One region of the Mesorhizobium sp. WSM4871 genome, then DNA from elsewhere that is predicted to be linked to it. Evidence: predicted binding sites of a transcription regulator. Region 1 holds the regulator's gene; each other region holds the start of a gene.
What was found. The regulator PhoB, encoded in region 1, activates phosphate uptake and scavenging genes when phosphate is short. The targets are predictions, from matches to a motif close to TGTCATNNANCTGTCAT.

Region 1 (7,556 bases):
TGACCACGGTCGGCATCGTGCTCTCCATGCTGTTCCAGACGATCACTTTCTTCGAGAGCGTCTCGCCGATGAGTTTCTTCTTCGGCACCGTCTGGGATCCGCGCTTCGCCGCGGCCGGGTCGGGTGGCAGCCAAGGTCAGTTCGGCCTGATCCCGCTTCTCGCCGGCACGCTCTACATCGCCGCCGTTGCGCTTCTGGTCGCGGTGCCCGTCGGCCTGATGTCGGCGGTCTACATGGCCGAATACGCAACGCCCAGGGTACGCTCGGTGGTCAAGCCGGCGCTGGAACTGCTGGCCGGCATACCGACCATCGTCTACGGCATCTTCGCCGTGGTCACACTCGGCCCGTTCCTGCGCGACCTCTCCGCCGCGCTCACCGGCGGCTCGCCCTTCATCCAGGGCCAGAGCATCTTCACCGCTGGCCTCGTGATGGGCGTCATGCTGATCCCTGTCGTGTCGTCGCTGTCCGACGACATCATCACCGCGGTGCCGCGCGCCATGCGCGACGGTTCGCTCGGCCTCGGCGCGACGCGTTCGGAGACGATCAAGCGGGTGATCTTGCCGGCGGCGCTTCCAGGCATTGTCGGCGCCATCCTGTTGACGGCCTCGCGCGCCATCGGCGAGACGATGATCGTCGTGCTCGCGGCGGGCGTCGCCGCCAATCTCACCGTCAACCCATTCGAGGCGATGACGACCATCACCGTCAAGATCGTCAATCAGCTGACCGGCGACCTTGAGTTCAATTCGCCGCAGACGCTGGTCGCCTTCGCGCTCGGCCTGACGCTGTTCGCGCTGACGCTGGTGATGAACATCGTCGCGCTCTACATCGTGCGCAAGTACCGGGAGCAGTACGAATGACCGACATCTCCATGGATACGATGGTCCGGGCCGCGGCTCATCCGCGCCGCGACATCGGATTGAAGGCCCGCTATGCCGCCGAACGCCGGTTCCGCATCTACGGCGTGGTGGCGATTTCCGTCGGTCTGGCGTTCCTGGCCATCATGCTCATCACCATCGTCTCGAAGGGCTACACCGCCTTCTGGCAGACCACGGTGACGCTGCCGATCAATTTCGACGAGAAGGTGATCGATCCCTCCAACAAGCGCGCGACCGACCCGGGCGTTCTGGTCAGGGCAAACTATCCAAAGCTCGCCGAAAACGCGCTGGTCGCCAAGCTCGGTATCAATCCCGACGACAAGCCGATGATCCGGAGGCTCAAGGGCTTTCTGTCAGAGGGTGCGCGCGTCCAGTTGCGCGACATCGTCGCCGCCGATCCGTCGGTGATCGGCACGACGCGCGACGTCAACATCCTCGCCGCCGCCAATCTTGATTCGGCCTTCAAGGGACAGATCGACCTCAGTGTCGAGGAAGCGCGCCGCAAGGTCTCGGACCAGCAGATCGCCTGGATGAACAAGCTCAAGGCGGACGGCGCCATGGCCGAGCATTTCAACACCGGCCTGTTCACCTATGGCGCCTCCAGCCGTCCGGAAACCTCCGGCATGGGCGTGGCGATCATCGGCTCGTTCTACATGATGATAATCGTGCTGCTGCTGGCGCTGCCGATCGGCGTTGCCGCCTCTATCTATCTGGAGGAGTTTGCCAAGAAGAACCGCTTCACCGACCTGATCGAAGTCAACATCAACAATCTCGCTGCGGTGCCGTCGATCGTCTTCGGCCTGCTCGGTCTTGCCGTCTTCATCAATTTCCTCGGCATGCCGCGTTCCGCGGCTTTCGTCGGCGGTCTGGTGCTGACGCTGATGACGCTGCCGACGATCATCATCGCGACGCGTGCCGCCCTGGCCGCCGTGCCGCCGTCGATCCGCTCCGCTGCGCTCGGCCTCGGCGCTTCCAAGATGCAGATGGTGTTCCAACATATTCTGCCGCTGGCCGCTCCAGGCATCCTCACAGGCACGATCATCGGCCTGGCGCGCGCGCTCGGCGAAACCGCGCCGCTGCTCCTGATCGGCATGGTGGCCTTCGTCGCTGACTATCCGAAGACGCCCTTCGATCCGGCGACTGCGCTGCCGGTGCAGATCTACATGTGGGCGAATGAGGCCGAACGCGCTTTCGTCGAGCGCATGTCGGGCGCCATCATCATTCTGCTCGTCTTCCTCATGGCCATGAACATCACCGCGATCGTGCTTCGGCGTCGGTTCGAGCGGCGCTGGTAGAAAAAAGGCATTTTGGTATGAACATCATGACCGAACAGTCTCTTGAAAATGCAGTGGGCGAAAAAATGAGCGCCAAGTCGAACGAAGTCATCAAGATGCGCGGCGACAAGGTCGGCGTCTTCTATGGCGAGAAACAGGCGCTGTTCGACGTCAACCTTGACGTGCGCCTGAACCAGGTGACGGCGCTGATCGGCCCCTCCGGCTGCGGCAAGTCCACCTTCCTGCGCTGCCTCAACCGCATGAACGACACCATCGACTCGGCGCGGGTAACCGGCAAGATCACCCTCGACGAAGAGGATATCTACGACAAGAACATCGATGTCGTCGAATTGAGAGCCCGCGTCGGCATGGTGTTCCAGAAGCCCAACCCGTTCCCGAAGTCGATCTACGAGAATGTCGCCTATGGCCCGCGCATCCACGGGCTGGCAAAGCGCAAGCAGGACATGGACCAGATCGTCGAATCCAGCTTGAAGAAGGCGGCGATCTGGAACGAGGTCAAGGATCGCCTGCAGGAGCCCGGCACCGGTCTTTCCGGCGGCCAGCAGCAGCGTCTGTGCATCGCGCGCGCCATCGCCGTGTCGCCGGAGGTGATCCTGATGGACGAGCCCTGCTCGGCGCTCGATCCGATCGCCACCGCTCGCGTCGAGGAGTTGATCGATGAGCTGCGCCAAAACTATACGATCGTCATCGTCACCCACTCGATGCAGCAGGCAGCGCGCGTGTCGCAGCGCACGGCGATGTTCCATCTCGGCTACCTGGTCGAAGAGGGCGCGACCGACAAGATGTTCACCAATCCCGACGACCAGCGCACCCAGGACTACATCACCGGCCGCTTCGGCTGAGCGGTTGCGACCACGCATAGAAGGACAGGATCATGGGTGAACATCATACGGTTGCGTCTTTCGACGAGGATCTCGGAGCGATCAGCAAGCTGATCAGCGACATGGGCGATCTAGCCCGCTCGATGGTCAGCGGCTCGACCAAGGCACTGCTGAACTCGGACAACACGCTGGCGCAGCGCGTCGTTTCCGACGATGCCATCATGGATGCGCGCCAGCGCGAGCTGGACGATCGCGCCATCACGCTGATCGCCAAGCGCCAGCCGATGGCCAATGATCTGCGCGCGGTGGTCGGCTCGATCCGCATGGCCGGTGATCTCGAGCGCATCGGCGACCTTGCCAAGAACATCGCCAAGCGCGTCGGCACCGTCGGCCTCAGTGTCACGCCGCGCGACCTGTCGCACTCCATCGACGCGATGGCGCAACTGGTGCTGATCCAGGTGCAAGGCGTGATCGAGGAATATGCCGCAAAGGACGCACCGGCACTCGCCAAGCTCAGGAACGAGGACGAGCGCATCGACGTCAAATACACCTCGGTGTTCCGCGAACTCCTGACCTACATGATGGAGGATCCGCGCAACATCACCGCCTGCACGCATCTGCTGTTCTGCGCCAAGAACCTCGAGCGCATCGGCGACCACGTCACCAACATCGCCGAGAACGCCTATTATGTGCTGACCGGCTCGCAACTGCCTGCCAATCGTCCGAAGCAGGACGAGACGGCGATGTCGGCGCCGGCGGCATGACAGGGGCGACCGGTTAATGATCGCGCCACGCATCATGGTGGTGGAGGACGAGGAGCCGCTGGGGGTACTGCTCCGCTACAACCTCGAATCCGAAGGCTACCAGGTCGAGGTGGTGACGCGCGGCGACGAAGCCGAGATCCGGCTGCAGGAGAACGTGCCCGATCTCCTGGTGCTCGACTGGATGGTGCCGGCGGTTTCCGGCATCGAGCTCTGCCGGCGGCTCAGGATGCGTCCGGAAACCGAGCGGCTGCCGATCATCATGCTGACGGCGCGCGGCGAGGAGAGCGACCGCGTGCGCGGCCTTTCCACCGGCGCCGACGACTATCTGGTCAAGCCGTTCTCCACGCCGGAATTCATGGCCAGGGTCAAGGCGCTGCTGCGCCGCGCCAAGCCGGAAGTCCTGTCCAGCGTGCTCAAGGTCGGCGATATCATGCTCGATCGCGAATCGCACCGGGTCTATCGCAAGAAGAGCGAGATCCGGCTCGGACCGACCGAATTCCGCCTTCTCGAATTCATGATGCGACATCCCGGTCGCGTCTTCTCGCGCAGCCAGCTGCTCGACAATGTCTGGGGCGAGACGATCTACATCGACGAGCGCACGGTCGACGTGCATGTCGGCCGGCTGCGCAAGGCGGTCAACAATGGCCGCATGCCCGATGTCATCCGCACCATCCGCGGCGCCGGCTACGCGATCAGGGAAGATTAGGGCGCCGCTACCGAGTTCAGGCCACGTCCTTCTTTCCGGCCTTCACCTGGATGCCCGGCGCGAAAATCTCCTGGTCGACGAAACTCAGCGCCCGCATGGCGCAACCTTCGCGGATCAGCGGCAACTCATTCGGCTCGGTGTCGAAGGAGATCGATCCCGAATGCTGACCGCCGGCAGTCTGGGCGATGGCTTGGCGCAGCGCCGGCTCGATAAGATCGAAGGCCCCGGCGCTGACGCCGACCATGGCGACGGGCGCGGGATCGATCAGCGCGAACAGGCTGCCGAGGCCGAAGCCGAGCGCTTCGCCGGCCTTACGGTAGGCTTCCCTCTCCGGCCCGTCCGCCGCGCGCGCACGGGCGGCCAGTGCCCGCATGTCGGCGTCGCTGACATCGGCGACCGGCTCGGCGTCCTCACCCATCTGTTTCGCATTGCGCCAGATGGCGTAATTGCCGGCATAGGCCTCGATGCAGCCGCGCCGCCCGCAGCGGCAGAGCGCGCCGCCCGGCCGATGGATCATGTGGCCGAATTCGCCGCCCGAGGAATGGGTCCCGGTGAACAATTCGCCCTTCAGCACCAGCCCCATGCCGATGCCGTGCGAGAGCAGGATGGCGACGAAGTCGTCGCGATAGCGGTCCGGGTCGCGCCAGCGCAGCGCCACCGCCATCATGTTGCAGTCGTTCTCCATGGTGGCGGGAATGCCGAACTCGGCTTCCAATATGTCGGCGAAGGCGATGTTCGTCAGCGGCGTGATCGGCGACCACAGCATGGCGCGGGCCTGGGAATCGGTGATGCCCTGGATTGCCAGCGCGATGCGGGCGACGCTGCGGACATCGAGGTCGGGATCTTCGAGCCGGCGCCGCACAATGGCGACGCATTCATCGATCAACTCCTCGCGCGACATGGTCAGCGTGTCCAGCCGGCGCTGCTCCTCGGCGACCACCTGTCCGGCATAGTCGATGACGGCGACCGAAAGGAAATTCAGCGACAACACGACAGCCAGCACCGCCGCCGCTTCCGGATTGAGGGCGAGGCCGACCTGCGGCCGGCCGCGTTTCAAGGAAACGGCCTCGCTTGCCTTGCTCTCCCTCAGGATGCCTTCCCCGATCAGGTCGGAAGAGATCGCCGATATGGTCGAATGACTGAGGCCGGTGGTCGCGGCGATCTCCGTCCGCGACGGCTGGCCGGCGCGGCGCACGGCCGAAATGACCATCGCCCGGTTGCGCCGGCGCAAATCGTCGTGGCGGATTCCGACCGACATTTTCTCCTCCCTATTGCCTCCTCCCTTGCCGCGGCCGCTCATAAAATCGGCAGTCGTCGGCAATGTCCGACAAATACTGTCAGAAGGGCACGGTTCTGTCATTATTTATTCCGAGGCTCGAAAAAATTCGACACGACATCAAAATCCATCAGAATCGATGTTGACAGCGTCCGGGTGTTGGATCAGTATTTTTTCGAGGCTCGAAAAAATAGAGCCTTTGTGCCGGCCTTTGGGTCAGTCTAGTCACGCCATACGTGGCGCAGGGAGGATATCATGAAGAGATTCGCAGCCGCCATCCTGGCGGGTGTCGCCATGTCGCTGACGCTTGCGTCGGTCGCGCAGGCGAAGGACAAGGTCATCGGCGTGTCGTGGTCGAACTTCCAGGAAGAGCGCTGGAAGACGGATGAAGCCGCGATGAAGGCAGCCATCGAGGCCGCCGGCGACAAGTATATTTCCGCCGACGCGCAGTCCAACCCCGGCAAGCAGCTCACCGATGTCGAGAGCCTGATCTCCCAGGGCGCCAACGCGCTGATCATCCTTGCGCAGGATGCCTCGGCCATCGGGCCGGCCGTGCAGAAGGCGCTGGACGAAGGCATTCCGGTCGTCGGCTACGACAGGCTGATCGAGAACAAGGACGTGTTCTACCTGACCTTTGACAACAAGGAAGTCGGCCGCATGCAGGCCCGCGAAGTGTTCAAGGTCAAGCCGGAAGGCAATTACGTCTTCATCAAGGGCTCGGGCGCCGATCCGAACGCCGATTTCCTGTTTGCGGGCTCGATGGAAGTGCTGAAGGACGCAATCGACAGCGGCAAGATCAAGAATGTCGGCGAAGCCTATACGGACGGCTGGCTCCCCGCCAACGCCCAGAAGAACATGGAACAGTTCCTGACCGCCAACGACAACAAGGTCGATGCGGTGGTTGCAGCCAATGACGGCACCGCCGGCGGCGTCGTCGCGGCTTTGACGGCGCAAGGCTTGGCTGGCTCTGTTCCGGTCTCGGGCCAGGATGGCGACCATGCCGCGCTCAACCGCATCGCGCTCGGCACGCAGATCGTGTCGGTGTGGAAGGATGCGCGCGAACTCGGCAAGAATGCCGCCGAGATCGCCTTGCAGCTGGCCGACGGCAAGAAGATGACCGACATTGCCGGCGTCAAGGATTTCACCACGCCTGGCGGCAACACCGTCACCTCGCTGTTCCTGACGCCGATCGCCATCACCAAGGACAATCTCAACGTCGTCATCGACGCCGGCTGGATCAAGAAGGAAGAGGTCTGCGCCGGCGTGGCGGCTGGCAGCGTCGCGGCCTGCAACTGATCTGAAGCCGTTCGCAAGACCATGAACGCCGCGGCTGCCACGCCGCGGCGTTTTTTCAAAAAGATTTATTTCCGCCGCGGGCGGATAGCTTCTAGGCTGCTTTCCGGTATCCGCGCCAGACGGCCAACCGGTGGGAGGACATCATGACCGACACGACCTCTAGCCAGCCAGCCGATACCGCGCGCGCCTCTGAACTTGGCGCCGTCGCGCGCTTTCTGAAAGCGACGGAACTCGACACACGCATGCTCGGCATGGTCGGCGCGCTGCTCGTCATCTGGGTCGGGATCCACATCCTGTCGGGCGGGCTCTTCCTGACACCACGCAATCTGTGGAACCTGTCGGTGCAGACCTCCTCGGTCGCGATCATGGCAACCGGCATGGTGCTGGTCATCGTGATGCGCAACATCGATCTTTCGGTCGGCTCCGTCGAAGGCGTGATCGGCATGGTGATGGGCGTGGCGCAAGCCGAATTCCTCGTCCGCGTCATCGGGCTCCAGGTGGGAAATCCCTGGATATGGATTAT
Region 2 (7,556 bases), on a different contig from region 1:
CTCGCCGGCGTTCGCTCTTCCTCGCCCAGGCGTCGGATGACGCTCCTCACCCGCGCCAGCAATTCGCGCGGCTCGAACGGCTTTGCCATATAATCGTCCGCCCCGGCGGCAAGACCTTCGAGGCGATGCGGCAGGTCGCCGACGGCGGTCAGCATCAGGATGCCGGCGCGGCTCCGCCTGGCGATTTCGCGGGCGAGATCGTAGCCGCTTTCGCCGATGAGATTGACGTCGAGAATAACGAGATCGGGGCCGAAGCGGTCAAGCTCGATGCTCATGCCCGCGCCATCCGCAACGGCCCGAACGTCGAAGCCATGCATCGGCAGGTAGTCGCACAGCATCTCGCGCAAGGACGCTTCGTCGTCGACGATGAGCAATTTCTGTCCCGTCACGCTTCGGCCTCTTCCATTGCGCTGGTTTCCATCGCTCTCAGGCGCTCCGTCACCAGCCTGCGAAAGGTTTGCGGATCGAGCGGCTTCTCGATCACCGGCGCGCCCGTCTCGCCGATGAAGCGGTCGATCTCGGGCGCCAGCGTGTCGCCGGTCACGAACAGCAACCTCCGGGTGAGCCCGGGGCGCAGTTCTTCCAGCGCGCGATAGAGCCCGGGACCGTCGAGGCCGGGCATGCGTATGTCGCTGATCAACAGGTCGATCCCATCCTCGCGCACCGCCTTGAGCGCAGCATTCGCATCGTCGGCGATGGTAACGTCGTGGCCGTCGCGGCGCAGCATCTCGGCGATCATCGAGGCAATGTCGGCATCGTCGTCGACCACCAGGATGCGCGCGGCCGCCGGCGCCGGCGACATCCTTCCGGTGGCCTCGGGCGCAACGGCCTCTGCCTTGCCGCTCGGAAGCCGGACCGTGAACCGCGCGCCGCGGCCCTCCGCCGTATCCAGCTCTATGCTGCCGTCATGGGCGCTGACGATGCCCTGGCAGACCGACAATCCGACCCCGGTGCCCTCGCCGGCCAGCTTCGTCGTGTAGAACGGCTCGAAGGCGCGTGCGCGGACCGCTTCGGTCATGCCTGGACCATTGTCGGCGACAAGGATCTCGACGACATCGCCTTCCCCTGACGTGACGATGGTCAGCCGCCGCGGGTGCGGAACCTGCAGCAAGGCCTGCTGCGCATTCACCACCAGATTGGTGACCACCTGATGCAGCTGGTCCCTGTCGCCCCAGATGTTGGCAAGCGGTTCCTCCAGTTCGGTGCGGATTTCGACCCCTGCCGAACGCAAGCCGTAGGCGGCAAGTTCCAGCGAAGCGGTGACGACTTCATTGATGTCGACGGCGCCTCTGGTCGGCGGCTTCTTGCGGGCCATCGCCAGAAAGGTGCGGACGATCCGCGAGCATCGCTCGGCCGCCGCGTGGATCTTGTCGGCGCGCCCCACGGTCGTGCTGTCGGTCGAGAATTCCTTCAGCATCGAACTGTAGCCGATGACGACGGAAAGCGGATTGTTGAGTTCGTGCGCCACGCCCGCCAGCAGCGAGCCAAGCGCGGAGAGCTTTTCCGACTGATACAATGTCTCACGCTGGCGCGCGATCTCGGCCTCGGCCTCGCGCTGGCGGGTAATGTCGGTGACGGCCGCAAGCATGGCCGAACGGCCGCCTCGCGTGATGAGGCGCGCCGAAACCAGCGTATCGATTCTCGACCCCTGCATGGTGGTCATGCCGGCCTCGAATGCGTCGACGATGCCATCTTTCAGCAAAAGCCGCAGCAGATCGTCTCGCCTTGCACGATCTTCCCAGGTCGATATCGCTTCCGCTCCGATCTGGCCGACCTCGACTCCGAGCGTTTTGCGCGCCGGCTCGTTGACGAACAGGATTTCCGGCCCTTCGATTGCCGAGATGATGATGGGCAGCGGCACGCCTTCGGCGATGGCGCGGAATTGCGCCTCCCTTTCTCCCGAAAGTTTCTCGGCTTCAAACCGCGCCTGCTCGGCCAGGACGCGGTCGGAGATGTCGCGACCGACCGACTGCACTTCGACAAGGTGGCCGTCGCTGTCGAAAATGCCATGGTCGTTCCAGGCCAGCCATCTGCGCGTGCCGTCGGGCATCGCATTGAGAAGTTCCATCCCGGCGTCCGGCGCGTCGGGGGTCAGGCGGGCAAGATGCTCGACAAACCGGCGCCGCTCGTCGGGCGGCAGCACGTCGAGCTCGCACCAGGACGGGTCCAGCAGCTGTTCGCGGGTCATTTTGCAGGCCCGGCAATAGGCATCGTTGACGAAACTCAAATAGCCGTCCGGCGACATTCGCACGACGAACTCCGTCTGCAACTCGACGACGCTGCGATAGCGCTGCTCGCTTTCCGCCAACGCCTGTCGGGCAAGTTCTTGTTCGACCGCATCGCCGCCGAACGCGTCGAAGGCAGCCGGACGCCCCAGTTCGGGCGGAAATATCCTGTGCACGGCGAAGAGGAAGACCAGCAGGCAGGCCAGGATGACCGCGTAGGGAAGAAGCGAACCTTGCCCACTATGGAACTGATGCAGGCCGAGACCGGCGACAAGCAATATGAGAGGCAGGGCGGCCATCGCCAGCGCGTAACGCCGGGACAAGGGCTGGTTCCAGGAGGCCGGCAAGGCGAGATCTCCCCAGACGGATGCGCCGTCGCGACGGTTCTGTTCCCGCACGGGCCAGTGGACTGGTCGGCCCCCGGCCTGTCAAGTCAGCCATTATCTGGCCGTGTCGCCAACGCGTCGTCATTGGCAATGTTGCTGGATAGACAACGACACAGAGGTTTCACAACGATGTCGCGATGTTGCCCCTGGCCCGGTTTTCTCGGCCTCCATTGTTTCAATTGTGTCGAACCGACCCGAAATCGCCGGCGGGTGGGCCATCCCCGCGGTTGACCCGCGGCGAATGCCCTGTACCTTTGGCGCGTCGCTCGCCGCGGGGGAACGCATGGCCGACATCATTGTCGTGGACGACGAGACCGATGTGGCGTTCATGATCGCCGACTATTTGCAGGCGAAAGGCTATCAGATACGTATCGCTTCCGGCGGCGTCGAACTGCGCGAAGCCATCGCCGCGGCGAAAGCCGATCTTGTCGTTCTCGATCTCAACATGCCGGGCGAGAACGGCTTCAGCCTGGCCCGCTGGCTGCGCGAGCATCACGACGCTGGCATTCTGATGCTGACGGGTGCCGATTCGGTCTTCGACAAGGTGGCGGGCCTCGAGGTCGGCGCCGACGACTATCTCGCAAAACCCTTTGCTCCAGCCGAGCTTGAAGCGCGGATCGCCGCGGTGCTGCGCCGGCGCAGGCCAAAGCGGGCGGATAATGGCGGCGTCCTGGCCGCCGGGCATTTCGCCTTCGGAACCTACGTGTTCGATTCGCGCGCGCGAAACGTCCTCGACGCTGACGGCGTGGCCTTTCCGCTGACGCCGATGGAGCTTGACCTGGTGGCGGCTTTCGCCACCCGGCCCGGTCAGGTCATCGGCCGCGACGAACTGCTCGACCTTGCGCCGCCAAGAGGCGACGAACCCTTTGACCGCAGCATCGACAGCCGCATTACCCGGCTGCGCCGCCGGCTCGAAAAGGATCCGGCCAAGCCGGAGCTGATCAAGACGATCCGCGGGGCCGGATATCTGCACCCGCGAGGGTGACGCTAACCCGCCGACCTCTACCTGACGAGGTCAGCGCCGCCCTGTCACGCAAGTATCATGTTCGCGTCCTAGACCGCTTGGCGGAAAGGCGCGGGCGGCATCATCGATGCGACGCCCCTAGGTTGCGCCCGCTCCGGCACGCTTCGTCACAAAGGGGATATCCATGAAAAATCTGTATCGAACCGCCTCGCTCGGTGTCGCGCTCGCTTTGTTCACCGCCCTCACCCCGGCGCTCGCCGATGGCGTCGCTTATGTCAACAAGGGACTGGTCGGCGTCGGCCGCATTCCGGCCAGCCAGAAGGACAAGTTCGGCGAGACCTTCGGCTCCGGTTCCGGCATGTCGATCGACGCCAAGGGCTGGACGCATGACGCGGCCGGCTACAAGGGTTCGCTCTGGCTGCTGCCGGATCGCGGCTACAACGTCGTCGGCACCACCGACTACCGGCCGCGCCTCAACACCATCGCCATCGAGCTTGCACCGGTAGCACCGGGCGCGGCGCCCGCCGCCGGACAGGAACAGTCGGGCGTCAAGGCGACGCTCGCCGACACAATGCTCTTGACCGACGACAAGAATGCCGACGCCACCGGCCTCGACCCGCTCAACGGTGTGCGCGCAGCAAGCGGCGACATGCCGATGCTGCCGCAGGCCGACAATGGCAAGCTGGCGCTCGACAACGAGGCGATCGTGCGGCTGCCCGACGGCACGATGTTCATCTCCGACGAATACGGCCCGAACATCTATCGCTTCTCGGCCGACGGCCATTTGATGTCGGCCACGCAACCGCCGGCGGCGCTGGTGCCAATGCGCCATGGCACGCCGAATTTTGCATCGGACAATCCAGGCCCCGGTGCCGCCGGACCAGATCCGAAGGATCCCGAGACCGGCCGCCAGAACAACCAGGGCCTCGAAGGCATGGCGATGACGCCGGATGGCAAGTTCCTGATCGCGGTGCTGCAATCCGCGCCGCGGCAGGACGGCGGCGATCAGCCTTCGACGCGCCAGAACACCAGGGCGCTGGTCTACGACGCCTCCGATCCCGCTCACCTGAAGCTGGCGCATGAATATGTCGTGCCGCTGCCGGTGTTCAAGGATGCCAAGGACAAGACCAAGGTTGCGGCGCAGAGCGAAATCGTCGCGCTGTCGGACAAGACCTTCCTGATGCTGGCGCGCGACAGCGGCAACGGCCAGGGCTTGAAGGGCGACGCCTCGCTCTATCGCAAGATCGACATCGTCGACCTCTCCGCCGCCACCGACATCGCCGGCGGCGCCTTCGACGCCGCCGGCAAGCCGGTGGCGCCCAAGGGCGTGCTCGACCCGTCAGTGACTCCGGCCAGGCTGACGCCGTTCATCGACCTCAACGACAAGGCCGAGCTTGGCCGCTTCGGCCTGCACAATGGCAAGCCGAACGACAAGGACAACCTTTCGGAGAAGTGGGAAGCGATGTCGCTGGTCAGCGTGCTCGACCCCAAGCTGCCCGACGACTATTTCCTGTTCGTCGCCAATGACAACGACTTCATGACGCAGGACGGTTTCCAGGTCGGCGCGCCCTACAAGGCCGAGGACGGCGCCGATGTCGACACCATGTTCCTTGTCTATCAGGTCACGCTCCCCGGCCTGTCGGGAAACAGCCTCGTCGCGAACTAGCCCAGCCATCTGGCCCGCCCTGGCTGGAAAAAGGTGCATGGGAATCAGGCCTGCGATATCATCGCGGGCCTGATTCAGTTGAGCCTTTTGCCGAATAGCCCGCCATGGACGAAAAGATGCCCGCGCGCCGCCGCACCGGCGACCTGACCAGCGGCCCGATCCCACGCACGCTTCTGCTGTTCGCGTTGCCGGTACTCGGCGCCAACGTGCTGCAATCGCTGAACGGATCGATCAATGCCGTCTGGGTCGGCCGCTTCCTCGGTGAATCGGCGCTGACGGCGACCTCCAACGCCAACCTCGTGCTATTCCTCATCCTCGGCACGGTGTTCGGCATCGGCATGGCGGCGACCATCCTGGTCGCGCAATCGGTCGGCGCCCGCGACCTGCCGGAGGCCCGGCGCATCGTCGGCACCAGCGCCACCTTCTTCTTCGCCGTCTCGGTGCTGTTCGCGGTCTGCGGCTGGATCTGGGTCGACGCAATTCTCAATGCGCTCGGCACGCCGGCCGACGCGCTGCCGCTCGCCCGCTCCTATCTGCGCATCATCTTCGTCGCGGTGCCGATGATGAACCTGCTCTCCTTCGTCATGACGGTGCTGCGCGGCGCCGGCGATTCACGCACTCCGTTTTTCTTCATGGCGCTGGCCGTCGTGCTCGACATCGTCTTGAACCCGCTGCTCATCCGCGGCATCGGCCCGTTCCCCGAGCTCGGCATCGCCGGATCGGCCACGGCAACGCTGATCGGCCAGACGGTGAGCGTCATTGCCATCCTCGTCGTGCTCTATGCACGCAAGCACCCGCTGCGGCTGGCCGGCGCCAACCTCGCTCTGCTGCGGCCGGACCCGGCGCTGTTGCGCATCGTCGTCTTCAAGGGCGTGCCGATGGGCCTGCAGATGATCGTCATCTCGGTCGCTGCGCTGACTGTGATGGGCATGGTCAACTCCTATGGCTCGCAGGTCGCGGCCGCCTACGGCATCGCCGCCCAGCTCTGGACCTATATCCAGATGCCGGCGCTGGCGATCGGCGCCGCGGTCTCCTCGATGGCGGCGCAGAATGTCGGCGCCGGCCGCTGGGACCGGATCGGCCATATCGCCATGTCAGGCGTCGGCTTCAACCTGGTGCTGACCGGCGCGCTGGTCGCGCTGCTTTTCGTCTTCGACCGCCCGGTGCTCGGCCTGTTCCTCAGCAGCGACAGCGCGGCCATCGACATCGCCGCCCACATCAACAATGTCGCGTCCTGGTCCTTCATCCTGTTCGGCGTCACCATCGTGCTCTTCGCCACCGTGCGCGCCACCGGCGCGGTGATGCCGCCGCTGATCATCCTGGTGATTTCGGTGCTGATCGTGCGCACCGGCTTTGCCTACTTCGTCAGGAGCGTGATCGGCGAGGAAGCGCTGTGGTGGAGCTTTCCCGCCGGTTCGATCGCCTCGCTCCTGCTCGCCGCCGCTTATTATCGCTTCGGCCGCTGGCGCACCATGCACATGATCGAGGACAGGCCGGCGGCCGGCGAGCCGCCTGACACCGGCCTCGGCGTGCCGCGCCAGCGCGCGCATCTGTCGCCGGAAACGTCGAACGGCTGAAGAGGCTGGTTCAACGCGCGTATTTCGCGCCGAACCCCAGCGCCACCAGGGAAAAGACCGTGATCGTCACGGCAAAGGCCAGGCTTGCCGTGGTCGCCGTGGTCCAGCTCGACAGAATGCCGATGCCGATGACAGGCAACGCGTTGCCGCAGAAGCAGCAGATGAAGAAGGCCGACATCACCTCGGCGCGCCGGTCGGGCGGCGCGATCTGGTTGACCACTTGCAGGCCGCCGCGATAGCCGAATGCCGCCGCCACGCCGCAGAGCGCGGTGCCGGCGATCATGGTTGCCATCGACGCGAAATACTGCGCGGCGACGATCACCGCGACCGTCGGGAGCATCAGGACAAGCGCCGCCAACATGACGGTGCGGCTTGCCAGACGCGACGTCGCCACAATGGTCGCCGCGGTCACCATCGCCAGTTCGAAGAACAGCCCGCCGGCGCCGGCATGATTGGTCACATGCAGCTGCTGCGCCAGAATGCTCGGCGCCAGCGCGGCATAGAAGCCGACCAGTGCCATTGCGGCGAAGCCGGTCACCGCGGGCGCCACGAAACGCGTGCGGATATCGGCTGGAACCGAAAGGCGCGGCCGCATCGAGACATCGGCAAGCCGCCCCGGCCGCGGCACGGTCTCGCGCGTGCGCCAGATCAGCAGCGTGATCAGCACAAGCAAGGCGAGATAGACGACGAAGGTCAGCCTGAGCGGCCACGGCGCGTATTCGGCGAGCAGCCCCGACA
Region 3 (7,556 bases), on a different contig from region 1:
CCGCGATCCTCGCCCGCGAGGGCCTGATCGAACCCGACGGCGACATGCCGCAGGACCATGTCCCCGGCGACATCACCCGCGAACCGCTGGAATTCCCGATGGCGCGCGACATCCGCCTGCAGGCGCTGTCACGCGGCGACGAGGGCTTCCTGCTGGCTCTCGGCTATTCCACCCAGCGCGGCTATGCCCGCAACCATCCCTTCGTCGGCGAGGTCCGCATCGGCGAGGTCGAACTGGAACTCGACATACCGGAACTGCCCTTCGCCGTGCCGCTCGGCAGCATCCGCGTCACCGAGTGCCAGATGGTCAACCAGTTCAAGGGCTCCGCCAAGGCGCCGCCGCAATTCACCCGCGGCTACGGCCTTGTCTTCGGTCAGAGCGAGCGCAAGGCGATGGCCATGGCGCTCTGCGACCGTGCCTTGCGGGCGAGCGAATTCGGCGAGGATGTCGTCGCCGCGGCCCAGGACGAGGAATTCGTCATCTCGCATTCCGACAATGTCCAGGCAACCGGCTTCGTCGAGCATCTGAAATTGCCGCACTATGTCGACTTCCAGGCCGAACTCGACCTCGTGCGCCGCATGCGCGCCGAGCACGATGCCCGCGAGAATGCCGGCAAGGCCGAGGAAAAGAGGGAGGCCGCGGAATGACCGCACAACCAACCGACATCGCCACCTACAACTTCGCCTATCTCGACGAGCAGACCAAGCGCATGATCCGCCGCGCGATCCTCAAGGGTATCGCCATCCCCGGCTATCAAGTGCCGTTCGCTTCGCGCGAAATGCCGATGCCCTATGGCTGGGGCACTGGCGGCGTGCAGGTTACCGCCTCGATCATCGGCCCGGATGATGTGCTCAAGGTCATCGACCAGGGCGCCGACGACACCACCAATGCCGTTTCGATCCGCGCCTTCTTCAAGAAGGTCGCCAATGTCGCCGTCACCACCGAGACGGCTAAGGCGACCATCATCCAGACCCGCCACCGCATTCCCGAGCATCCGCTGGCGGCCGGCCAGGTGCTGGTCTACCAGGTGCCGATCCCCGAACCTTTGCGCTTCCTCGAACCGCGTGAAACCGAAACGCGCAAGATGCATGCGCTGGAGGAATACGGCCTCATGCATGTGAAGCTCTACGAGGACATCGCCAGGCACGGCCGCATCGCCACCACCTACGCCTATCCGGTCAAGGTCGAAGGCCGCTATGTGATGGACCCGTCGCCGACGCCGAAATTCGACAATCCGAAGATGCACAATTCGCCGGCTTTGCAACTGTTCGGCGCCGGCCGCGAGAAGCGCATCTATGCACTGCCGCCGTTCACCGAAGTGGTCAGCCTCGACTTCGAGGATCATCCCTTCGAGGTGCAGACCTTCGACCAGCCCTGCGCGCTGTGCGCGGCCGAGAATGTCTATCTCGACGAGGTTATCCTCGACGACCATGGCGGCCACATGTTCGTCTGCTCCGACACCGATCATTGCGAGAAGCGCCGCGAACAGGGCCATCGCGGCCATCTCGCACCCGCGACCCCTCTTGCCCCAGAAAAAGTGGAGCCGGCGCGATGACCGACGAACCGCTGCTGCGCGTCTCGGCGCTGTCCAAATTCTATGGCTCGCGCGTCGGCTGCGAGAACGTCACCTTCGACCTGTGGCCCGGTGAGGTGCTGGCTGTCGTCGGCGAATCCGGTTCGGGCAAGACGACGCTGCTCAACTGCCTGTCGACCCGGCTGCTGCCCAGTTCCGGCACTGCCAGCTACCGCATGCGCGATGGCCAGTTCCGCGAGCTCTACCGCATGAGCGAGGCGGAACGCCGCTTCCTGATGCGCACCGACTGGGGCTTCGTCCATCAGAACCCGGCTGACGGGCTGCGCATGACGGTGTCGGCCGGCGCCAATGTCGGCGAGCGGCTGATGGCGGTCGGCGACCGCCACTATGGCAGGATCCGCGCCACGGCCGTCGACTGGCTGTCGCGCGTCGAGATCGACGAGGATCGCATCGACGACGAGCCGCGCGCCTTTTCCGGCGGCATGCGCCAGCGCCTGCAGATCGCCCGCAACCTCGTCACCGGGCCTCGGCTGGTGTTCATGGACGAGCCGACCGGCGGCCTCGACGTCTCGGTGCAGGCGCGCCTGCTCGACCTGTTGCGCGGCCTGGTCACCGACCTCGGCCTCGCCGCGATCGTCGTCACCCACGACCTTGCGGTGGCGCGGCTCCTGTCGCAGCGCATGATGGTGATGAAGGACGGCCGCGTCGTCGAAAGCGGCCTCACCGACCGCGTGCTCGACGATCCGCGCGCACCCTACACCCAGCTCCTTGTTTCCTCGATATTGCAGGTGTGACCATGGCAACCCCGCTCGTCGTCTCCGACGTCGCCAAGAGCTTCACCATGCATCTGCGCGACGGCATCAGGCTACCTGTTGTCGCCGGCGTCTCGTTCTCGATCCAGGCCGGAGAATGCGCCGTGCTCGGCGGTCCTTCCGGCGCCGGCAAGAGCTCGATCCTGAAGATGCTCTACGGCAACTATGCCGTCGACGAAGGACAGATCATCGTCCAGCATGATGGCGGTCTCATCGATCTCGCGACAGCCAGCCCGCGCACGGTGCTTGCCGTGCGCCGGCAAACCATCGGCTATGTCAGCCAGTTCCTGCGCACCGTACCGCGCGTTTCAGCACTCGACGTCGTCGCCGAGCCGCTGGTCGAGCGCGGCGAGGAACGCGAGATCGCGCGGGAGAAATCTCGTTCTCTGCTGGCTGAGCTCAACCTGCCGGAAAAGCTCTGGGCGCTGCCGCCGGCAACGTTTTCCGGCGGCGAGCAGCAGCGCGTCAACATCGCGCGCGGCTTCATCACCGAGCACCCGATCCTGCTGCTCGACGAGCCGACCGCTTCGCTCGACGCCAGGAACCGCGACGTGGTGATCGAACTCATCGCCGCCAAGAAGGCCGCCGGCATCGCCTTGCTCGGCATCTTCCACGATCACGACGTGCGCGAGGCGGTGGCCGACCGCATCATCGATGTGACCGCCTTCGCAGCCGGGAAAATCGCCGCATGAGCAAGAAGTTGTCGGAAGCGCCGCTGGTCCATGAGACGGCGCAAGTCGAGAATTCGACGCTCGGCCGCTGGACCGAGATCGCCGATCGCAGCCGGGTTTCGGAAAGCACGCTCGGCGACTATTCCTACATGATGCAGGACTGCGCCGTCTGGTGCGCGACGATCGGCAAGTTTTCCAACATCGCCGCCAGCGTGCGCATCAACGCCACCAATCATCCGACCTGGCGGCCGACGCTGCATCATTTCACCTACCGCGCCTCGGACTATTGGGACGACGCCGAGCACGAGGGTGAGTTCTTTGCCCAACGTCGCACCAAACGCGTCACCATCGGCCACGACACCTGGCTTGGCCACGGCTCGACCATCCTGCCCGGCGTCACCGTCGGCGACGGCGCGGCGGTCGGCGCCGGCGCTGTCGTGTCCAGGGATGTCGCCCCGTACACGATCGTCGGTGGCGTGCCGGCCAGACCGATCCGCGAACGCTTCGACCGCCGCACAGCGGAACGCTATCAGGCGCTGGCCTGGTGGGACTGGGATCACGCAAGGCTGCGCGCCGCGCTCGACGATTTTCGCGCGCTGGAGGCGGAAGCCTTTCTGGAGAAATATGGCAATTAGTGAATGGTGAATGGCTAACGATAGAGTTCGAGGCTCATGAAGCCTTTCTTGTCACCATTCACCATTCACCATTCACCATTCACCATTCACCATTCACCATTCACCATTCACCATTCACCATTCACCATTCACACCCCTGACACATGACTCGGACAGGACGCTGTCTCCCCAAGGAGATCGCCATGCTCGACAAGCCAAGATCCTCGCTCGCCGGATTTTTCGAAGGCACCAACCCGACCCCTCCGGTGCATCTCGGCAGGCGCTACGACACCTCTGGTAATTTTCTCAACGAGCCCGGCAACACCGTCGTCTGCCATCTCGTCAGCGGCTCGCCGTCCGAGGCAGTGGTGGTCGACGTGCGTGAGCGGATGCGCGCCATGCCCGATGCCGACCGGTTGGCCTTCACGCCGGTCTCCAGCCTGCACATGACCCTGTTCCAGGGCATCATCGAATATCGGCGCAGACTTCCCTATTGGCCTCAGGATGTGCCGCTCGACACCAGCATCGACGACATGACCCGCCTCTATCGGGAACGCCTGAACGGCTTCGAAGGTCGCGGTGCCTTCAAGGTCAAAGTGACCGATGTCGTGCCGACCGGGTTGACCGTCGCCGGCGCGACCGATGAGGACGTGCGTATCATGCGCGAATGGCGCGATGCCTTGGCAGTGCCGTTCGGATACCGGCATCCCGACCACCATGCTTATGTCTTCCATATCACTTTCGCCTACCAGATCCGGCGCCTGGCGGACGAAAAAGCGTCCGGATGGCAAGATCTGTTCGACGATTGCCTCTCGCTGTTTGCCCGGCAGGCTCCGGTGATCGAGCTGCGGCCACCCGCCTTTTGCAGCTTCAGGGACATGGAGCATTTCGAGGAGTTGCTGGTGCTCGGCTGATCCCTTGCGTGCCGCCCAGACGGCAGGGTTTGGGTCAACTCGCCCTCCCGCTCGACGCGCCTGTGGGCGGTAACAAAACTGACATCAATCCGACACCGCAGGTTCATGCCGTTGCGCTAGCGAGGGTTAACAGACCTTCAACCGCGATTGGACTGGAGCTTACCCCATGTCGGCAACGCAAGAAATGTCAGCAACGCTCGAAATTCGCGGCGTCACACGCCGGTTTGGCAAGAACACTGCTGTCAGCAATGTCGACATCTCGATCCCGCACGGACAGATGGTCGGGATCATCGGTCGCTCCGGCGCCGGCAAATCGACCCTTTTGCGCATGATCAACCGCCTCATCGATCCGAGCCAAGGGTCGATTTTTTTTGACGGTGCCGAAGTTTCGCGGCTGCGCGGCTCGCCGCTCCGGCGCTGGCAGCGTGACTGCGCCATGATCTTCCAGCAGTTCAACCTGGTGCCGCGCCTCGACGTGCTGACCAATGTGCTGCTCGGCCGGCTCAATCATCGATCGACCCTTGTCAATCTGCTCGGCGTCTTCTCCCGCGAGGAACGGGCCGAGGCGATCGCGGCGCTCGAGCGCCTCGACATTGCCCGCACGGCGTTGCAGCCGGCCGGCACCTTGTCCGGCGGCCAGCAGCAGCGTGTCGCCATCGCCCGCGCCATGATGCAGCAGCCCAAGGTGATCCTCGCCGACGAGCCGATCGCCTCGCTCGACCCGCTCAACGCCAAGGTGGTTATGGATTCGCTGCAGGATATCAATCTGCGCGAGGGCCTCACCGTCGTCACCAATCTGCACACGCTGGATACCGCGCGCACCTATTGCAACCGCATCATCGGCATGGCCGCCGGCAAGGTCGTGTTCGACGGCCCGCCCGAAGACCTCAACCGCGAGGCCGTGCGCATGGTCTACGGCGCCGACAGCAATGGCGGCGAAATCTCCGAGGCCATCACCTCGACCAGCGTCACCATCAAGCCAAAAATCGCCGCATCCGCCGGACCGCTCGAGCCCGCATTTCCTGGCTACTAGCTCCATGATCCCAACCAGTGGATACCGGTATACGAAAAAGATCATGGACAGGCAAAAGAGCGCCTGGATCGCCAGCCCGCGTCAAGGGCGCTGTCAAAATTCGAACGCTGCCGGCGCGATGCCGGAACCAACAGGAGAGACGCGAAATGTTTAGAAAGATACTTCTCGGTGCCGTTTCCATCCTCGCCATGGCGATGGGCGCGGTCCAGGCACAGGATCTGAAGGAGTTCCGCATCGGCATTCTGGGCGGCGAGAACGAAGCCGACCGTCTGCGCAACTACCAGTGCTTCGCCGACCACATCAAGGAAGTCCTCGGCGTCGAGAAGGTTTCGCTGTTCCCGGCCGCCGACTATGACGGCGTCATCCAGGGCCTGCTCGGCGGCACGCTTGACTATGCCGAACTGGGCGCTTCCGCCTACGCCAAGGTTTATCTTGAAAACAAGGACGCGGTTGAACCGATCCTGACGACGGTCCAGACCGACGGTTCGACCGGCTACCACTCGGTCATGGTCGCCCGTGCGGATTCCGGCATCAAGACGCTCGCCGACATGAAGGGCAAGAAGCTCGGTTTCGCCGATCCGGATTCGACTTCGGGTTATCTGGTCCCGGTCACTTCACTGCCCAAGGACATCGGCATGGATGTGAAAAGCTACTTCGCCTCGACCGGTTTCGGCGGCGGCCATGAACAGCTCGTCCTTGAAGTGCTGAAAGGCACCTTCGATGCCGGCACCACCTGGGCTTCCGGCGTCGGCGACTTCAAGGACGGCTACAGCTCGGGCAATCTGCGCAAGATGGTCGACAAGGGCGTCCTCAAGATGGACGATCTCGTCGAATTGTGGCAGTCGCCGCTGATCCCGAACGGCCCGCTGGTCGTGCGTACGTCGATCGATGCCGGCGCCAAGCAGAAGATCACCGATTTCCTGACCAAGCTTCCGCAAACCGATCCGGCCTGTTTCTCGGCTGTACAAGGTGGCGATTACAAGGGCTATTCGCCGGTTACGCCGGCGTTCTATCAGCCGATCATTGACGCCCGTAAGGCGAAGATCGGCTCGTAAGCAAACTGCCACAACGCCGCCGGGGCCATGTGCCGCCGGCGGCGTTGCCGCATCAGGGCCGGGGATCTATCGATGAGTGCGACCGATGTTTACCGCGCGCCTGCGCTTTCACCGGAGGGGGCCACAGTCGAGCGGCACTGGCGCGACCTCGCCGCCCGCCGGCGCCTTTACACGATCGGCGGTCTGGTTTTCCTGCTTCTTGCGCTCTCCGGCTCGCTCTGGTTCGCCAACGAGACCAACGCCGGAAAATTCTTCGACCGCCTTCCCCACGTCGCCGATTTTTTCACCGAGTTGAAGCCGCGCGACTGGTTCGACCCGGTGCGCGCGCTGTTCGACCTGCCGTCCCCCTATGATGATGGCAGCCTCAAATTCGACTACCCCGAAGGCCGGGTCTACCTGACCCAAAGCATCTACATTCCGGAGTATTTCCACCGGATGATCGAGACGCTGAACATTGCCCTGTTTTCGACGCTGGTGGGCTCCACATTCGGTTTCCTGCTCTGCTTCCTGGCGGCAGGCAACATCACGACCAGCCGCTGGCTCCGTTTCACCACGCGCCGCTTCCTTGAAATTGTCCGCGCCTTTCCCGAAATCGTCATCGCCGGCTTCTTCCTGGCGATCTTCTCGCTTGGACCCATTCCGGCGATCCTCGCGGTCAGCATCCACACTGTCGGCGCACTTGGAAAAATGTTCTTCGAAGTGGTCGAGAATGCCGACATGAAGCCTGAAGAAGGCTTGCGGGCCGTCGGCGCCAACTGGGTCGAACGGGTATGGTTCGGCATCGTGCCTCAGGTTTTGCCCAACTTCATGAGCTATTTCCTGCTCCGCTTCGAGATCAATGTGCGCGCTTCGACCATTCTCGGCGCCGTCGGCGCCGGCGGCATCGGCGAATCCCTGCGTCTTTCGATCGGCCAGGGCCATGA
Region 4 (7,556 bases), on a different contig from region 1:
CAGACGGAAAGTGCCGGCAAGATCGCGGATTTCCTTGCCGAGCGGCCTGAGATCGCCCGCGTCATCTATCCCGGCCGCGCCGATCACCCGCAGGCGGCCGTCGTGAAGAAGCAGATGACGGGCGGCTCGACGCTGATCTGCCTCGACGTCAAGGGCGGCAAGCAGGCGGCTTTCGCCTTCCAGAACGCCCTCGACATCGTGCTGATCTCCAACAATCTTGGTGACGCCAAGAGCCTGATCACTCACCCGGCGACGACAACCCACAAGAATCTCAGCGACGAGGCACGCGCCGAACTCGGCATCGGACCGGGCACGCTGAGGCTTTCGGTCGGGCTTGAAGATACGGACGATCTGCTCGGGGATGTCGAGCAGGCGCTCAAATCAGCCAAATAGCCGCCGCCGCGCGGCAGGGATTGCTCAGACGCCTTCTTCCAACTCGGTCATCGCCTTGGTGCGGATGGTCATGGCGTTGCCGCGCCATTCGACAGCACCGCCCAGCCAGCCACGTGCCCAGATGGCGGGAAGCATTAAATCCCGCACGATCATGGCTGTGACGATGCGTGGCGACCGATACCAGCCCTTGGACCAGGCGAGCATGCATTCCGGCAGATAGGCAACCAGCAGCACGCATAGAGCCGTGGTGGGCAGACTGATGCCGGCGCTTGCCGCCGCGATCAGCGCCAACAGCAGTGGCATTGCCACGCCGGTGAGGATCTCCGGCGCGAAGAACAGCGGGAAGGTGACGCGGCGCAAGCGCGCCCAGCGGGCCTGGCGCGACCAGATTTCGCCAAAGGTGCGCTGGCCGAGCGGCTGCTCGAATGGCGAGGCGACGAGATTGACGCGCAAGCCGAGCCCATTGACCAGCTTGGTCGCGGCAGCGTCCTCGGCGATCTCGGCGGCGAGCGCATGGATACCGCCGTTGGCGTCAAGCATAGGCTTGTTCCACAACATGCTCTTGCCCTGGGCAAAGCCGAGGCCGAGTGCCTCGCCGGCATATTGCCAGCGCGCCTGCAGCGTGTTGAGGAAGGCGCATTCGACTTCGGCCCAGAACCCATCCGGCCGAGAGCCGATCGGCGTAGAGCAGACGAGGCCTGTGTCCGGCCGCCACGCGGCCATCAGGTGCTGGACATAGTCTTTGGGCATCAACACGTTGGAATCGGCAAGGATGACCCAGTCATGGCGCGCGGCTTCCCAGCCTTTGACGCAGTTGTTGAGCTTGGGATTGGCGCTGATGCGGTCATCGCCGGTGAGCAGCCGCGCCGGCACGTTGGGATAGCGGGCGATCGCGGCGTCGATGAGCTTGACCACCGGGTCGTCGGCATGGGCGACGCAGAAGATCAATTCGTAGTGTGGCCAATCGAGCGAGAAGGCGTGCTGAAGCGTCTCCTCAGTGAACGGCTCCACGCCACGCGACGGCACGACGATCGAGAGAGGCGGCGGCTTGCCGGAGGGTGCGGCGATGACCCGCCGCGCCTTCAGCCGCGACGAGGCGAGCACGATACTGGCGAGATTTGCAAGAAGTAGGGCTGAAGAAGCGAAGGCGGCTGCGAGAGTCAGTTCCATCGAGATCTGGTCACTCCGGAAAGGCCGCCCGCGGCCGTTTCATTAGAGCGCCGCGCGTCCGTTTGAACGCGCAAAGGACGCTCTAACGCTTTTGAGGCTACCCATCGTGCTTTCCGAAAGTCGAATTCGATCTTCGGGCCGATGCGGCAGCGACAGAGCGCTCGAGTCGCCCGGCACAGTCCGTGCACACCAACATTGTCATGTGTCACTTAAATGACATTGTTTTTCGGCACGTGCGCTTTGAGGCCGGCAAAACGGGTCTGCGCTCCCGCATCAAACCGCGCAGCGGGACAAATGTTCCCTGCCGCAGCAACCGGAGTAGTCCATGTACCGCGCCGTTACGCGCAACATCGAAGTGCTGGTCAGGCCGTTCTACCTGGAAGATCGCTCGGATCCGTCGGAGAACCGCTATGTCTGGGGCTACCATGTGACCATCGACAATCAGTCGGACGAGTTCGTGCAGCTTCTGTCGCGCTATTGGCACATTACGGACGGCGCCGGCCGCGTCGAGGAAGTGCGCGGCGCCGGCGTCGTCGGCGACCAGCCCGAACTCAACCCCGGCGACAGCTATCAATATACGTCCGGCTGCCCGTTGCCGACACCATCCGGCATCATGGTCGGCCACTACACGATGCGCAACGCGCGGGGCGAGACGTTCAACATCGCCATCCCCGCCTTCTCGCTCGACCTGCCAGACACGCGACGCACGGTGAACTGACAGCTGTTACTGCGCCGCGGTAAATTCCGCCGGATCGAAGTCATATTGCTTCGAGCAGAATTCGCAGGCGACATGAATGCCGCCCTCCTCGGTGCTGTCCCTGATCTCGTCGGCGGAGAAGCCTTCGAGAATGCCGCGGATCTTGTCCCTCGAGCATGAGCACTGGTCGGCGACCGGCACGCCGCCGAAGACGCGCACGCCATGCTCGTGGAACAGCCGATAAAGCAGCCGCTCTGCGCCGATCGTCGGATCGATCAGCTCAGTCGGCTCGATGGTGCCGAGCAGCGCCAGCAGTTCCTGCCAGGAATTGTCGTCCGGATCGTGGATTTCCTCGCGCGGGTCGCCGTCGCCGCCCGGCAGATCGGGCACGCGCATGCGTTCTGGCGACTGCGGCAGGAACTGCGCCAGAATGCCACCGGCCCGCCATTGCTCGCGAGCGCCGCCAATGCCGGGCGTCAACAGCTTGGCCACCGAAAGCCGGAGATCGGTCGGGATCTGCTCCGACTGGCGGAAATAGGTGCGCGCCGCCTCTTCCAGCGTCTCGCCGTCGAGCTGGACGATGCCCTGATAGCGTTGCGTGTGGGCGCCCTGGTCGATGGTCAGCGCCAGCACGCCGCTGCCGAGCAACGTCTGCTGCGACGTCTCGCCGGCGGCCGTCAACACCTCCAGCCGGTCGGCATCGAAACGCGCATAGGCGCGCAATGCGGACGGCGTGGAAAAATCCGCCACCAGCATGTCGACCGGCCCGTCAGTGCGGGTCTGCAGGATGAACTTGCCTTCGAACTTGAGCGAGGTGCCAAGCAGCACCGTCAGCACGCAGGCTTCCGCCAGCAGGCGGGCGACCGGCTCGGGATAATCGTGACGGGAAAGGATGGCGTCGAGCATCGGCCCGAGCTGGACGGTGCGGCCGCGCACATCGAGCGGCCCAACCTCGAAGGGCACGACATGATCGTCGCCAGCGTAGCCGAATTCGCCGAGTTTGGGTTGATGTTCAGCCAATTGACGGGTTTCCAACATGACAAAGCTCCGGGGCGCGGCCATGCCGCCCTCCGGGGCGCATGCGTCTAAACGCGCTCATTTTGCGTGATGGGCCTGAGATAGGCACCACGCATTGCCCGATCAAGATGGGCCCGATCAAGGTGGCCCGAATCAAGCGCCCAGACACCAGGCCAGGACCGCCTTCTGGGCATGAAGCCGGTTCTCGGCCTCGTCGAACACCACCGAATGCGGCCCGTCGATGACCTCGTCGGTGACCTCCTCGCCGCGATGCGCCGGCAGGCAGTGCATGAAGAGCGCGTCGGGCTTGGCCTTGGCCATCAGCGCCGCATTGACCTGGTAGGGTAGGAAAACATTGTGGCCGCGGGCGCGGTGTTCCTGGCCCATCGACACCCAGCAATCGGTGACGACGCAGTCGGCCTCGTGGACAGCCTCCTCGGGCGAGCGGGTGAAGTTTAGCTTGCCGCCATGCCGCTTCGACCAGTCGACATGCTTCTCGCCCGGCTCACTGCCTTCGGGCACCGCGACATTCAGGTTGAAGGCAAACCGCGCCGAGGCTTCCAGCAGGGAATGCAGCACGTTGTTGCCGTCACCGGTCCAGGCGATGGTCTTGCCGGCCACCGGACCGCGATGTTCCTCGAAGGTCATGATGTCGGCCATCAACTGGCAAGGATGGGTGTCGTCGGTCAGGCCGTTGATGACGGGTATGGTGGCATTCTCGGTCAGTTCCAGCAGCCGCTCATGCGAGGTGGTGCGGATCATGATCGCATCGACATAGCGCGACAGCACCTTGGCGGTGTCGGCGATGGTTTCGGAGCGGCCGAGCTGCATCTCGGTGCCGGTCAGCATGATGGTTTCGCCGCCGAGCTGGCGCATGCCGACGTCGAAGGAGACGCGGGTGCGCGTCGACGGCTTGTCGAAGATCATCGCCAGCACCTTACCTTCGAGCGGCTTCGTCCGCTCGCCGGCCTTGAGGCGCGCCTTTCGCACCACCGCGTCGTCCAGCATGAAGCGCAGGTCGCCCGCGGAAACGGCGGAGAGATCGGTGAAATGGCGAAGTGACATCAGGACTGGTTCCGGGATTACTTCGCGGCAGCCGCGGCGATGGCGTCAGCCAAGCCCCGGGCACCGGCGCGGATGCGGTCGAGCGCTTCATGGATCTCGGCATCGGTGACGGTCAGCGGCGGCAGCAGGCGGATGACGTTGTCGCCCGCCGGAACCGTCAGCAGATGCTGATCGCGCAGCGCAGTGTTTACCTTGGCGTTGGGCATCGCGCATTTGAGGCCGAGCATCAGCCCGGTTCCCCGGATACCCTCGATGACGTCGGGAAATTCATCGGCGACGCCGGCCAGGCCCTGCTTCAGCAACAGTGCCTTGCGCTGAACATCCTCCAGGAAACCGTCTTCCAGCACCACGTCGAGCACGGCATTGCCGACCGCCATCGCCAGCGGATTGCCGCCGAAGGTGGTGCCGTGCACGCCAGCGGTCATGCCGACCGCCGCCTCGTCGGTGGCCAGGCAGGCGCCCATCGGAAAGCCGCCGCCGATGCCCTTGGCGATCGCCATGATATCAGGCGTCACACCGGACCATTCATGCGCGAACAGTTTCCCGGTGCGACCGATGCCGCACTGGACCTCATCGTAAATCAAGAGCAGGCCATGCTGTTCGCAGAGCTGCCTCAGCCGCTTAAGCGACTGCGTCGGCACCGGGCGGATGCCGCCTTCGCCCTGCACCGGCTCGATCAGGATCGCTGCCGTCTCAGCTGTTATCGCCTTTTCGGCGGCATCGATATCATCGAAACCGACCTGATCGAATCCTTCGACCTTGGGTCCGAACCCTTCGAGATATTTGTATTGGCCGCCCGCCGCTATCGTCGCCAGGGTGCGGCCATGGAAGGCGCCTTCGAAGGTGATGATGCGAAAGCGCTCGGGATGGCCCTTGACGAAGTGGTAGCGCCGCGCCGTCTTGATCGCGCATTCCAATGCCTCAGCGCCGGAATTGGTGAAGAACACCTTGTCGGCGAAGGTGGCTTCGGCCAGCCGCTCACCCAGGCGGCTCTGCCCCGGAATCTCGTAGAGATTGGAGACATGCCAGAGTTTGGCCGCCTGCTCGGTGAGCGCGGCGACCAGATGCGGATGGCCGTGGCCCAGCGAGTTCACGGCGATGCCGCCGGCGAAATCGAGATATCGCTCGCCCTTGTCGGTAACCAGCCAAGTGCCTTCCCCATGGTCGAAAGCCAAGGGTGCGCGGGCAAAGGTCTCGAAAAGCGCCGAACCGCTCATTATATGCTTCTCCGGAACCGGAAAATCAAAAAAGCCGCCAAAGCGGCGGCCTTTGCGGCTTATCGTGTTTTTCGGCCATGAAGTCAACGAAAACGTCGCGCAAGGACGCGCGGCAAGCCCCTCAGCGAGACGCCGGCTCATAAGCGACCGGGCAAGTTGGGGAAAACCGAAAAAACCGATTCGTGTTGCCCTTGAGACTCTTGTCACTGAGTCAACGCATAGGTATTTGTAGTCGAGAAATAACTAGATTTCGTGCGGCGGACCTAATCACCCGGTATATCTGGTGTTGTTCGCCCGGCGAGAGCCGGGTCGGGAAAGGATTCCGATCGCCGCACGCCTCAGCAGGAGCGCGGTCTCATGAACTGGACTGACGAGCGAGTCGAACTTCTCAGGAAATTGTGGTCGGAAGGACTGAGCGCAAGCCAGATCGCCGCACAGCTCGGGGGCGTCAGCCGCAATGCGGTCATCGGCAAGGTACACCGGCTGAAATTGTCGGGGCGCGGCCGATCAACAGCCGCACCGGCACGCCAGAAGAAGAGCGTGCAGGGATCGAGCGTCCAGAAATCGGTATCACGGGCGGCAAGCGCGGCGCGGCATATGACCACGTCGATCGGAGCGACCGCGCTGCAGGCGCAATTCGACGCCGAGCCGGTGGCGCGTCATTACATCCGCCCGGTCGAGAACGTCGTTGTACCGATCTCGCGGCATCTGCAGCTCGTCGAATTGAACGAGCGGACCTGCAAATGGCCGAATGGCGATCCGCTTTCGGAAGATTTCCATTTCTGCGGCAATGACGCCGCCGAAACCGGGCCTTATTGCAAATACCATTCTCGCATCGCGTTCCAGCCGGCTTCGGAGCGGCGGCGCAGCAGGTAGTTAGGGGGAATAGGGGAGTAAGGCAGTAGGGCAGTATGTTTGGGCTGCGCTTGAGCCCTACTGCCCTCTCTTTTCACAGCCAACCATTCGTGCGAAACCGCCAGTACAGGAAAGAGCAGATCGCAGCGATCGCCGCCAGTACAGCGGCAGCGCCCACGCCGACCGGCCATATAGACGCTCGACGCGATGATGCCGGACGACGGCGGGGCGGTGCTCAGGTTCCGAAAGTTTTCCATCGCCGCCGCCTTGAGGCATGGCCCAGGGCCGGGATCAGGAACGTTCAGGGAAGCCTAGCCTAAATTAGCCATACGTTCGAGAGGTGGTGCGTTCACTTCACCGGCTGCATAGCGGGAAGGGCAATCTTGTCTGTCTTGTCGCGTTTTGGCCGGTCGGCCGGCATCTGGTCGCCGGTGACGATGTAATAGATCGTCTCGGCGATATTGGTGGCGTGATCGCCGATCCGTTCGATGTTCTTGGCGCAGAACAGGAGATGCGTGCACGGCGTGATGTTGCGCGGATCCTCCATCATATAGGTCAGCAATTCGCGAAACAGCGAGGTGTACATGGCGTCGATCTGATCGTCGCGGTCGCGTACGAAGCCGATGTTCTCCACCGAGCGCGACGCGTAGACGTCGAGCACTTCCTTGAGCTGCGTCAAGGCGAGGTCGGCCAGTGCCTCCAGGCCACGAAACAGGCTGGTCGGCTGGCGTCCTTCGATGACGGCAACCACCCGCTTGGCGACATTCTTGCCGAGGTCGCCGACCCGTTCGAGATCGGCCGAGATGCGGATCGCCCCGACGATCTCGCGCAAATCCGTCGCCATCGGCTGACGCTTGGCGATGATGACGATCGCCTTGTCGTCGATCTCGCGCTGTCCCTCGTCCAGAACCAGGTCGTCACGGATGACCTTCTGGGCGAGGCCGGGATCTGCGTTGACCAGGGCCGCGATCGCCTGTTCGACCATGCGCTCGGCGTGCCCGCCCATCGCGGCGATGCGCTTCGACAGGTATTGCAGCTCCTCGTCATAGGCGCTGACGATGTGCACGGACTGCATGGATGAATGCCCTTCCATGGTCTTCTCACCGAGTCGTCTTCTCGAATCCTCCACTGATACGCTAGCG

Region 2: the regulator PhoB is predicted to act here: its motif matches at 3,639-3,655, upstream of AC0L2H_RS07050 (esterase-like activity of phytase family protein).
Region 3: the regulator PhoB is predicted to act here: its motif matches at 4,625-4,641, upstream of phnC (phosphonate ABC transporter ATP-binding protein).
Region 4: the regulator PhoB is predicted to act here: its motif matches at 1,766-1,782, upstream of AC0L2H_RS22575 (ceramide glucosyltransferase).

What each region holds. Positions count from the first base shown of each region.
Region 1 covers NZ_JBVVPU010000016.1:37,916-45,471, forward strand. The annotation lists gene pstC (phosphate ABC transporter permease subunit PstC) at 1-857, shown strand, start outside; gene pstA (phosphate ABC transporter permease PstA) at 854-2,170, shown strand; gene pstB (phosphate ABC transporter ATP-binding protein PstB) at 2,188-3,012, shown strand; gene phoU (phosphate signaling complex protein PhoU) at 3,045-3,755, shown strand; gene phoB (phosphate regulon transcriptional regulator PhoB) at 3,772-4,461, shown strand; gene AC0L2H_RS27735 (ROK family protein) at 4,478-5,719, opposite strand; gene xylF (D-xylose ABC transporter substrate-binding protein) at 5,993-7,033, shown strand; gene AC0L2H_RS27745 (sugar ABC transporter permease) at 7,177-7,556, shown strand, end outside.
Region 2 covers NZ_JBVVPU010000003.1:79,984-87,539, reverse strand. The annotation lists gene AC0L2H_RS07065 (response regulator) at 1-389, opposite strand, end outside; gene AC0L2H_RS07060 (hybrid sensor histidine kinase/response regulator) at 386-2,572, opposite strand; gene AC0L2H_RS07055 (response regulator transcription factor) at 2,895-3,596, shown strand; gene AC0L2H_RS07050 (esterase-like activity of phytase family protein) at 3,760-5,241, shown strand; gene AC0L2H_RS07045 (MATE family efflux transporter) at 5,346-6,818, shown strand; gene AC0L2H_RS07040 (MFS transporter) at 6,829-7,556, opposite strand, start outside.
Region 3 covers NZ_JBVVPU010000001.1:552,059-559,614, forward strand. The annotation lists gene AC0L2H_RS02770 (carbon-phosphorus lyase complex subunit) at 1-647, shown strand, start outside; gene AC0L2H_RS02775 (alpha-D-ribose 1-methylphosphonate 5-phosphate C-P-lyase PhnJ) at 644-1,555, shown strand; gene phnK (phosphonate C-P lyase system protein PhnK) at 1,552-2,328, shown strand; gene phnL (phosphonate C-P lyase system protein PhnL) at 2,331-3,038, shown strand; gene AC0L2H_RS02790 (DapH/DapD/GlmU-related protein) at 3,035-3,652, shown strand; gene AC0L2H_RS02795 (DUF1868 domain-containing protein) at 3,835-4,545, shown strand; gene phnC (phosphonate ABC transporter ATP-binding protein) at 4,712-5,578, shown strand; gene phnD (phosphonate ABC transporter substrate-binding protein) at 5,725-6,633, shown strand; gene phnE (phosphonate ABC transporter, permease protein PhnE) at 6,706-7,556, shown strand, end outside.
Region 4 covers NZ_JBVVPU010000011.1:126,484-134,039, forward strand. The annotation lists gene AC0L2H_RS22570 (O-succinylhomoserine sulfhydrylase) at 1-393, shown strand, start outside; gene AC0L2H_RS22575 (ceramide glucosyltransferase) at 418-1,563, opposite strand; gene apaG (Co2+/Mg2+ efflux protein ApaG) at 1,889-2,281, shown strand; gene AC0L2H_RS22585 (Hsp33 family molecular chaperone) at 2,288-3,322, opposite strand; gene argF (ornithine carbamoyltransferase) at 3,431-4,342, opposite strand; gene AC0L2H_RS22595 (acetylornithine transaminase) at 4,360-5,559, opposite strand; gene AC0L2H_RS22600 (GcrA family cell cycle regulator) at 5,917-6,435, shown strand; gene phoU (phosphate signaling complex protein PhoU) at 6,764-7,489, opposite strand.